Regions from separate parts of the Lactococcus sp. EKM203L genome, predicted to be linked through region 2. Evidence: predicted binding sites of a transcription regulator. Region 2 holds the regulator's gene; the other holds the start of a gene.
What was found. The regulator Rex, encoded in region 2, represses fermentation and respiration genes when NADH is low (regulators of the CRP and FNR family bind a similar motif). The targets are predictions, from matches to a motif close to TTGTGAANTANTTCACAA.
Positions count from the first base shown of each region.

Region 1 (4,106 bases), on a different contig from region 2:
AAGTCGTAGAGAATAAAATACTCGGAAAAAAAGTCTAAAATCTGCTACAATTAAAGGGACACTAAGAGGATTCCAATCCTCTTTTATCAGGAAAAGAAGGGATAGATAGGAAAATGATTAAAAATTATGAACTATCCAACGAAAAAAAATTAATTTCAACCTCTGAAATGAAGAATTTCACCTATGTTCTCAATCCAACACGTGAAGAAATTGGGAATATTTCTGAATACTATGACTTCCCTTTTGACTATTTATCAGGAATTTTGGATGATTATGAAAATGCCCGTTTTGAAACAGATGATAATGATAATAATCTGATTCTCTTACAATATCCTGCACTTTCTAATTATGGAGAAGTTGCGACTTTTCCATATTCTTTGGTTTGGACTAAAAATGAATCGGTTATTTTAGCACTTAATCATGAGATTGATAATGGCTTAATTTTCGAGCGTGAATATGATTATAAACGCTACAAACATCAAGTTATTTTTCAAGTGATGTATCAAATGACACACACTTTCCATGATTATTTGAGAGATTTCCGAACAAGACGTCGCAGACTTGAACAGGGAATCAAAAATTCAACAAAGAACGACCAAATTGTTGATTTGATTGCCATTCAAGCAAGTTTAATTTATTTTGAAGATGCCTTGCACAATAATATGCAAGTACTTCAGGATTTTATTGATTACTTGAGAGAAGATGATGAAGACGGTTTTGCTGAAAAGATTTATGATATTTTTGTCGAAACAGACCAAGCTTATACAGAAACCAAGATTCAGCTCAAGTTACTAGAAAATCTCCGAGATTTGTTCTCAAACATTGTCTCTAATAACTTGAACATTGTCATGAAAATCATGACATCAGCTACTTTCGTTCTAGGGATTCCAGCAGTAATTGTTGGTTTTTACGGAATGAATGTTCCAATTCCTGGTCAAAATTTTAATTGGATGGTTTGGCTTATTTTAGTTCTAGGAATTTTATTATGTGTTTGGGTCACTTGGTGGTTACATAAAAAAGATATGTTATAAAATGGAGAAAAATCTCCATTTTTTTGCTCTTTGTGAAAAAATTAATTAGTGATTGCAGATTATGAAGTTAGCAATGTTTGTTAAAACTATTTTGTGAATTATTTATGAAAACGTTTTAAAAAAGTATAACAGATATTAAAATAATTGGAACTGTATTAGTAAAGAATCTGTAATTTCTCTTGAATTCTGTTTGCTATTCTCAAACTGTATGATATAATGAAGTTGTAATTTGAAACAGAAAGAACAAAGGAGATTTCAAAATGAAAACCGAAGTTACGGAAAATATCTTTGAACAAGCTTGGGATGGTTTTAAAGGAACCAACTGGCGTGATAAAGCAAGCGTTACTCGCTTTGTACAAGAAAACTACAAACCATATGATGGTGATGAAAGCTTTCTTGCTGGGCCAACAGAACGTACACTTAAAGTAAAGAAAATTATTGAAGATACAAAAGCTCACTATGAAGAAGTTGGTTTTCCCTTCGATACTGACCGCGTAACCTCTATTGATAAAATCCCTGCCGGATATATCGATGCTAATGATAAAGAACTTGAACTCATCTATGGGATGCAAAATAGCGAACTTTTCCGCTTAAACTTCATGCCAAAAGGTGGACTTCGTGTTGCTGAAAAGATTTTGACAGAACACGGTCTCTCAGTTGACCCAGGCTTGCATGATGTTTTGTCACAAACAATGACTTCTGTAAATGATGGAATCTTCCGTGCTTATACTTCAGCAATTCGTAAAGCACGTCATGCTCATACTGTAACAGGTTTGCCAGATGCCTACTCTCGTGGACGTATCATTGGTGTCTATGCACGTCTTGCCCTTTACGGTGCTGATTACCTTATGAAGGAAAAAGCAAAAGAATGGGATGCAATCACTGAAATTAACGAAGAAAACATTCGTCTTAAAGAAGAAATTAATATGCAATACCAAGCTTTGCAAGAAGTTGTAAACTTTGGTGCTTTATATGGTCTTGATGTTTCACGTCCAGCTATGAACGTAAAAGAAGCAATCCAATGGGTTAACATCGCTTATATGGCAGTATGTCGTGTCATTAATGGAGCTGCAACTTCACTTGGACGTGTTCCAATCGTTCTTGATATCTTTGCAGAACGTGACCTTGCTCGTGGAACATTTACTGAACAAGAAATTCAAGAATTTGTTGATGATTTCGTTTTGAAACTCCGTACAATGAAATTTGCTCGTGCAGCTGCTTATGATGAACTTTATTCTGGTGACCCAACATTCATCACAACATCTATGGCTGGTATGGGTAATGACGGACGTCACCGTGTCACTAAAATGGACTACCGTTTCTTGAACACACTTGATACAATCGGAAATGCTCCAGAACCAAACTTGACAGTCCTTTGGGATTCTAAACTTCCTTACTCATTCAAACGTTATTCAATGTCTATGAGCCACAAGCATTCTTCTATTCAATATGAAGGTGTTGAAACAATGGCTAAAGATGGATATGGCGAAATGTCATGTATCTCTTGTTGTGTCTCACCACTTGATCCAGAAAATGAAGAAGGACGTCATAACCTCCAATACTTTGGTGCGCGTGTAAACGTCTTGAAAGCAATGTTGACTGGTTTGAACGGTGGTTATGATGACGTTCATAAAGATTATAAAGTATTCGACATCGAACCTGTTCGTGACGAAATTCTTGACTATGATACAGTTATGGAAAACTTTGACAAATCTCTCGACTGGTTGACTGATACTTATGTTGATGCAATGAATATCATTCATTACATGACTGATAAATATAACTATGAAGCAGTTCAAATGGCCTTCTTGCCTACTAAAGTTCGTGCTAACATGGGATTTGGTATCTGTGGATTCGCAAATACAGTTGATTCACTTTCAGCAATTAAATATGCTAAAGTTAAAACATTGCGTGATGAAAATGGCTATATCTACGATTACGAAGTAGAAGGTGATTTCCCTCGTTATGGTGAAGATGATGATCGTGCTGATGATATTGCTAAACTTGTCATGAAAATGTACCATGAAAAATTAGCTTCACACAAACTTTACAAAAATGCTGAAGCTACTGTTTCACTTTTGACAATTACATCTAACGTTGCTTACTCTAAACAAACTGGTAATTCTCCAGTGCATAAAGGTGTATTCCTCAATGAAGATGGTACAGTAAACAAATCTAAACTTGAATTCTTCTCACCAGGTGCTAACCCATCTAATAAAGCTAAGGGTGGTTGGTTGCAAAACCTTCGCTCATTGGCTAAATTGGAATTCAAAGATGCAAATGATGGTATTTCATTGACTACTCAAGTTTCACCTCGTGCACTTGGTAAAACTCGTGATGAACAAGTGGATAACTTGGTTCAAATTCTTGATGGATACTTCACACCAGGTGCTTTGATTAATGGTACTGAATTTGCAGGTCAACACGTTAACTTGAACGTAATGGACCTTAAAGATGTTTACGATAAAATCATGCGTGGTGAAGATGTTATCGTTCGTATCTCTGGTTACTGTGTCAATACTAAATACCTCACACCAGAACAAAAACAAGAATTAACTGAACGTGTCTTCCATGAAGTTCTTTCAAACGATGATGAAGAAGTAATGCATACTTCAAACATCTAATTCTTAAAATTTAATGAATATTCGGTCTGTCAGTTTTACTGACAGACTTTTTTTACGAAAAAATTAATCATAATAGTTAAAAACTATTGTTTTTAGTTTAAGAAAGTTAAATTTTATGCTAAAATAGATGAATGAAAATGGTAATTGGATTGACAGGCGGAATTGCGAGTGGGAAATCAACGGTGGTTGATTTTTTGATTTCTGAGGGTTATCAAGTGATTGATGCTGACAAAGTTGTCCGTCAATTACAAGAACCTGGCGGAAAACTTTACAAGGCAATAGTAGAAACTTATGGTTTAGATTTTATTGCTGACAATGGACAGTTAAATCGTGAAAAATTAGGAGCTTTAGTTTTTTCTGATCCAAAAGAGCGCGAGAAATTATCAAACTTACAAGATGAAATTATTCGTACAGAATTATATGATAGACGTGATGACTTATTAAAAAAAAT
Region 1 covers NZ_JAALEQ010000006.1:50,684-54,789, reverse strand. Annotated here, with positions in the region: gene HFD15_RS10235 (magnesium transporter CorA family protein) at 114-1,031, shown strand; gene pflB (formate C-acetyltransferase) at 1,292-3,655, shown strand; gene coaE (dephospho-CoA kinase) at 3,787-4,106, shown strand, end outside.
Region 1: the regulator Rex is predicted to act here: its motif matches at 1,123-1,140, upstream of pflB (formate C-acetyltransferase).

Region 2 (4,106 bases):
CTAGATAATTCTAAGACTTCATTAACCACTTTATCCAAAAAGTAGCGGTCATGACTGACAATTAATAAACTACCTTCGTAATTTTTAAGGTAATTTTCAAGCCAAGCTAAAGTTTCAATATCCAAGTGGTTAGTTGGTTCATCCAAAATCAAAAGTTGTGGTCTTTCAAGCAACATCTTAGCAAGAGCCAAACGTGTTTTTTGTCCCCCCGATAAACTTGAAATTTCTCTTTCCCACATTGTTTCATCAAAGCGAAAACCATTTAAGACAGACTTGATTTCCGATTCATAAGTAAATCCATTTTTCATCCGAAATTCTTCTGATAAAGCATCGTAACGTTTCATCAAAGCTGTCAATTCATCCCCAGCAAGTTCTCCCATTTGCAATTCCATCTGGCGCAATTGTTTTTCCATTTGGCGAAGCGAATCAAAAACAGAGAGCATTTCGGCAAATATTGTCCTTGAGGAATTCAGCCCAGTATCTTGCGCTAAATAATTCATTGTCAAATCTTTGGTCTTGGATACAGTTCCGCGACTCGCTTCTTCAACTCCAGCAATAATTTTAAGCAAGGTTGACTTACCAGCTCCATTTCGGCCAACTAGGGCAATTCTTGAATGGTCTTGTAAACTAAAATTGATATTTTCAAATAAAACATCGCCACCAAAAGTGCGTGCAATTCCATTCCCTTGCAGTAAAATCATGATATTTATCCTCTTCGTTAAATCTCAAAGCATATTTTTAATACTTCGTTTTTCCTTTTCATATGATAGAAAAGCAGTCCTTCTATTATAGCATTTAAGGCAAGCTTTTTGTAGTTCTTCCAAATTTTTGAAATTAAAAAGCTTACCAAATCTGATAAGCTAAAATAAAATTAATATTAGACTAAAATTAATCTTTCACGCAATTCAATTCTCCTAACTTCTGGTGGAATAAACGCTCTGATTCCATCCTCGTTAAAACCAATCAATAGACAGTCCTCGTCAAAAATTAATGGTCGTTTTAGAAGACGTGGATTTTCCTGAATTAATTTAAATGCTTTTTCTAGTCCTAATTCATCGAAATTATAATTTAAAGATGCATATGTTTTCCCTCGGGTCGCAATTATATCCTCAAATCCGTTTTCAGTCAAGGATAAAATTTTGATTAAATCATCTTTTTCCATAACATCTTTTGATAAATTAATTTCTTCAAATTCAATGTGATGTTTACGTAACCATTTTTTAGCTTTTCTACAAGATGAACATGAACCACTAAGATAAATTTTAATCATATTTTCTCCCTATCTATTTTTTCATATTTCTATTCTAACATGAAAGCGCCTTAATTCAAAGGGTAAAATAAATATTTTTTTAGAATTATAATCAATTTCTCATTTTGCGTGAATATTCCATTCCTTTTGTTTGATAATTTCACAAATTTTTGATAAAATTATCACAAAGAAACTAAATATTAATTAGTTTTAATAAAATCGAATTAAATTTTTGAGGTATAACAATGACTGATCATAAACCAAGCAAAAGCTTGCCTAAAGCAACTGCTAAACGACTGCCACAGTACTATCGACTGTTCAAAAGTCTTGTCGAAGAAAATGTGACACGCACAAACTCACAACTTATTTCAGAAAAAATTGGAGTAGATGCTGCCACAATTCGCCGAGATTTCTCTTTATTTGGCGAATTAGGCCGACGTGGATACGGCTATGAAACGAAAGTGCTCCGTGATTTCTTTGGAGAACTTCTTGGCCAAGACCAAGAAACGCATATCGCTCTGATTGGTGTCGGAAATCTCGGTCGTGCATTACTTCATTATCAATTCCAAGATAGAAACAAAATGAGAATCACGCAAGCCTATGATATTTCTGGCAATCCCTTAGTTGGAACACAAACGGATGATGGAATTCCAATTTATAATATTTCTGATTTAGAAAAAAATGTTAAAAAATCGGATATCAAAACAGCAATTCTCTCTGTTCGCAAAGAAAATGCCCAAGAAGTTGTTGACACTCTAGTCAAAGCTGGTATCAAAGGTTTCCTAAACTTTGCCCCAATTCGTTTGAAAGTCCCTTCAGATGTGGTTGTTCAATCAATTGACTTAACTAAGGAGCTGCAAACACTACTATTTTTCATGGGAGCTCAAGAAAACTAAATTAGTACAAAATAAAAGAACAGTTTTTATTGACTGTTCTTTTTCTTTTCTTTATAGTTGAGAAGTGATTGTTTGTTATATAATCCTTCATTTTCTGATCTCTTCTTCCCGAAAACTAAAATAATTACCAGCCCCTACAATAATATGGTCAATAAAATTGATCCCCACATCCTCGCAAGATTTTTTTATTTTGGTAGTAAATATTTTATCAGCTTGACTTGGTTTTAAATTTCCTGAGGGATGATTATGTGCAACTAACAGTCCTACTGAGAGATTTTTTATTGCATGATAAAGAATTTCTCTAGGGCTTGCAGTTGCATGATTAACCGCCCCTATAAAAATTGTCTTTTTTTCAATAATTTTATTTTGGCCATCTAAATAAGTCGCCACAAGATGCTCTTGCTCAAAATTTTGCATTTCAAAAGCAAGACTCAAGCCATATTCTTTGGAACTCAAAACTTGACCGTAACGTTTTCTATTAGTGGTCTGTATCCTTTTTCCAAATTCAATCATTGCTCGAATTTCAATGGATTTCGCCAGTCCAATGCCTGAAATTTCTCTGAGTTCATTAATCGAAGCTTTGCGCAAATTATCCAAAGTTTCAAAATGTTGAAGAATTTCCAAGGCCAAATTTAATGATGAGTATTTTTTTGTCCCTGTTCGCAATAATATCGCTAACAGCTCAACATCAGACAAGCACTCTTCTCCTAAAAATTCTAAGCGTTCCCTAGGTTGCATCGGATACGGATTTTCTCTTAGTTCATACATACTATTATATACGGAAAAATCTGGTCTTTGTAACTGACAAAAGATTAATTAACCAAAAAAGTTCTGATGAATCTCAGAACTTTTTATTTTTAGTTATCATTTTACTGACAGAAATTTCTGTCAGTAACTTTTATTCAACTGTTACTGCTTTAGCTAAATTACGTGGTTTATCAACATCAAGTCCACGTTGCATTGACGCATAATAAGCAATTAACTGTGTTGGAATAACCATTGAAATTGCTGACAAATAAGGATGAACTTGGTTGACAACAATTGTATCATCTTCACGAGCCACTCCTTCTTCAACAATTGTGATAGCTGAGGCTCCACGAGCCACTGTTTCCATTACATTTCCACGAGTATGAGCTGCTACTTCTTCATTATTAGAAATTAAAGCAAGTACTGGAGTTCCTTTTTCAATCAATGAAATCGTTCCATGTTTTAATTCTCCAGCAGCAAATCCTTCACATTGAATATAAGAAATTTCTTTTAATTTGAGAGAAGCTTCCATTGCTACATAATAATCTTGTTTTCGACCAATATAGAAGGCATTGCGAGTAGTTGGCAATAAGTCAGCTACAATTGCTGCAATTTCATCCTTTTCAGATAAAGTGGCTTCAATTGATTGAGCAACTAAAGACAATTCTTTACCTAAATCAAATTCTTTTGCTTTAACTTCCCCTTCAGCCTCACCAACTGCCTTTGCAAGAAAAGCCAAAGTTGCAATTTGTCCTGTATATGCTTTGGTTGAAGCAACTGCAATTTCTGGTCCAGCACCGATTAACATTGTATAAGTTGCTTCGCGTGACAAAGTAGAACCGGGAACATTTGTAACTGTTAAGCTTGGAAGTCCTAATTCATTTACTTTTACTAAAACCTGACGGCTGTCAGCCGTTTCACCAGACTGTGAAAGGAAAATAAAGAATGGTTTTTGGCTCAGCAAAGGCATATCATAGCCCCATTCTGAAGCAAGACCAAGTTCAACCGGTGTATTTGTCAAAGACTCAAGCATCATTTTTGCCCCAAAACCTGCATGATAAGACGTTCCGGCGGCAATAATATAAATACGATCAGCCTCTTGAATTCCTTTGATAATGTCTTGATCAACTTTCATTGTTCCATCTTCATTTGCATAAGTCGCAATGAGTTTACGCATAACTGCGGGTTGCTCATCAATTTCTTTGAGCATGTAG
Region 2 covers NZ_JAALEQ010000003.1:108,784-112,889, forward strand. Annotated here, with positions in the region: gene HFD15_RS06330 (ABC-F family ATP-binding cassette domain-containing protein) at 1-701, opposite strand, end outside; gene HFD15_RS06335 (Spx/MgsR family RNA polymerase-binding regulatory protein) at 878-1,270, opposite strand; gene HFD15_RS06340 (redox-sensing transcriptional repressor Rex) at 1,495-2,145, shown strand; gene radC (DNA repair protein RadC) at 2,233-2,913, opposite strand; gene glmS (glutamine--fructose-6-phosphate transaminase (isomerizing)) at 3,044-4,106, opposite strand, start outside.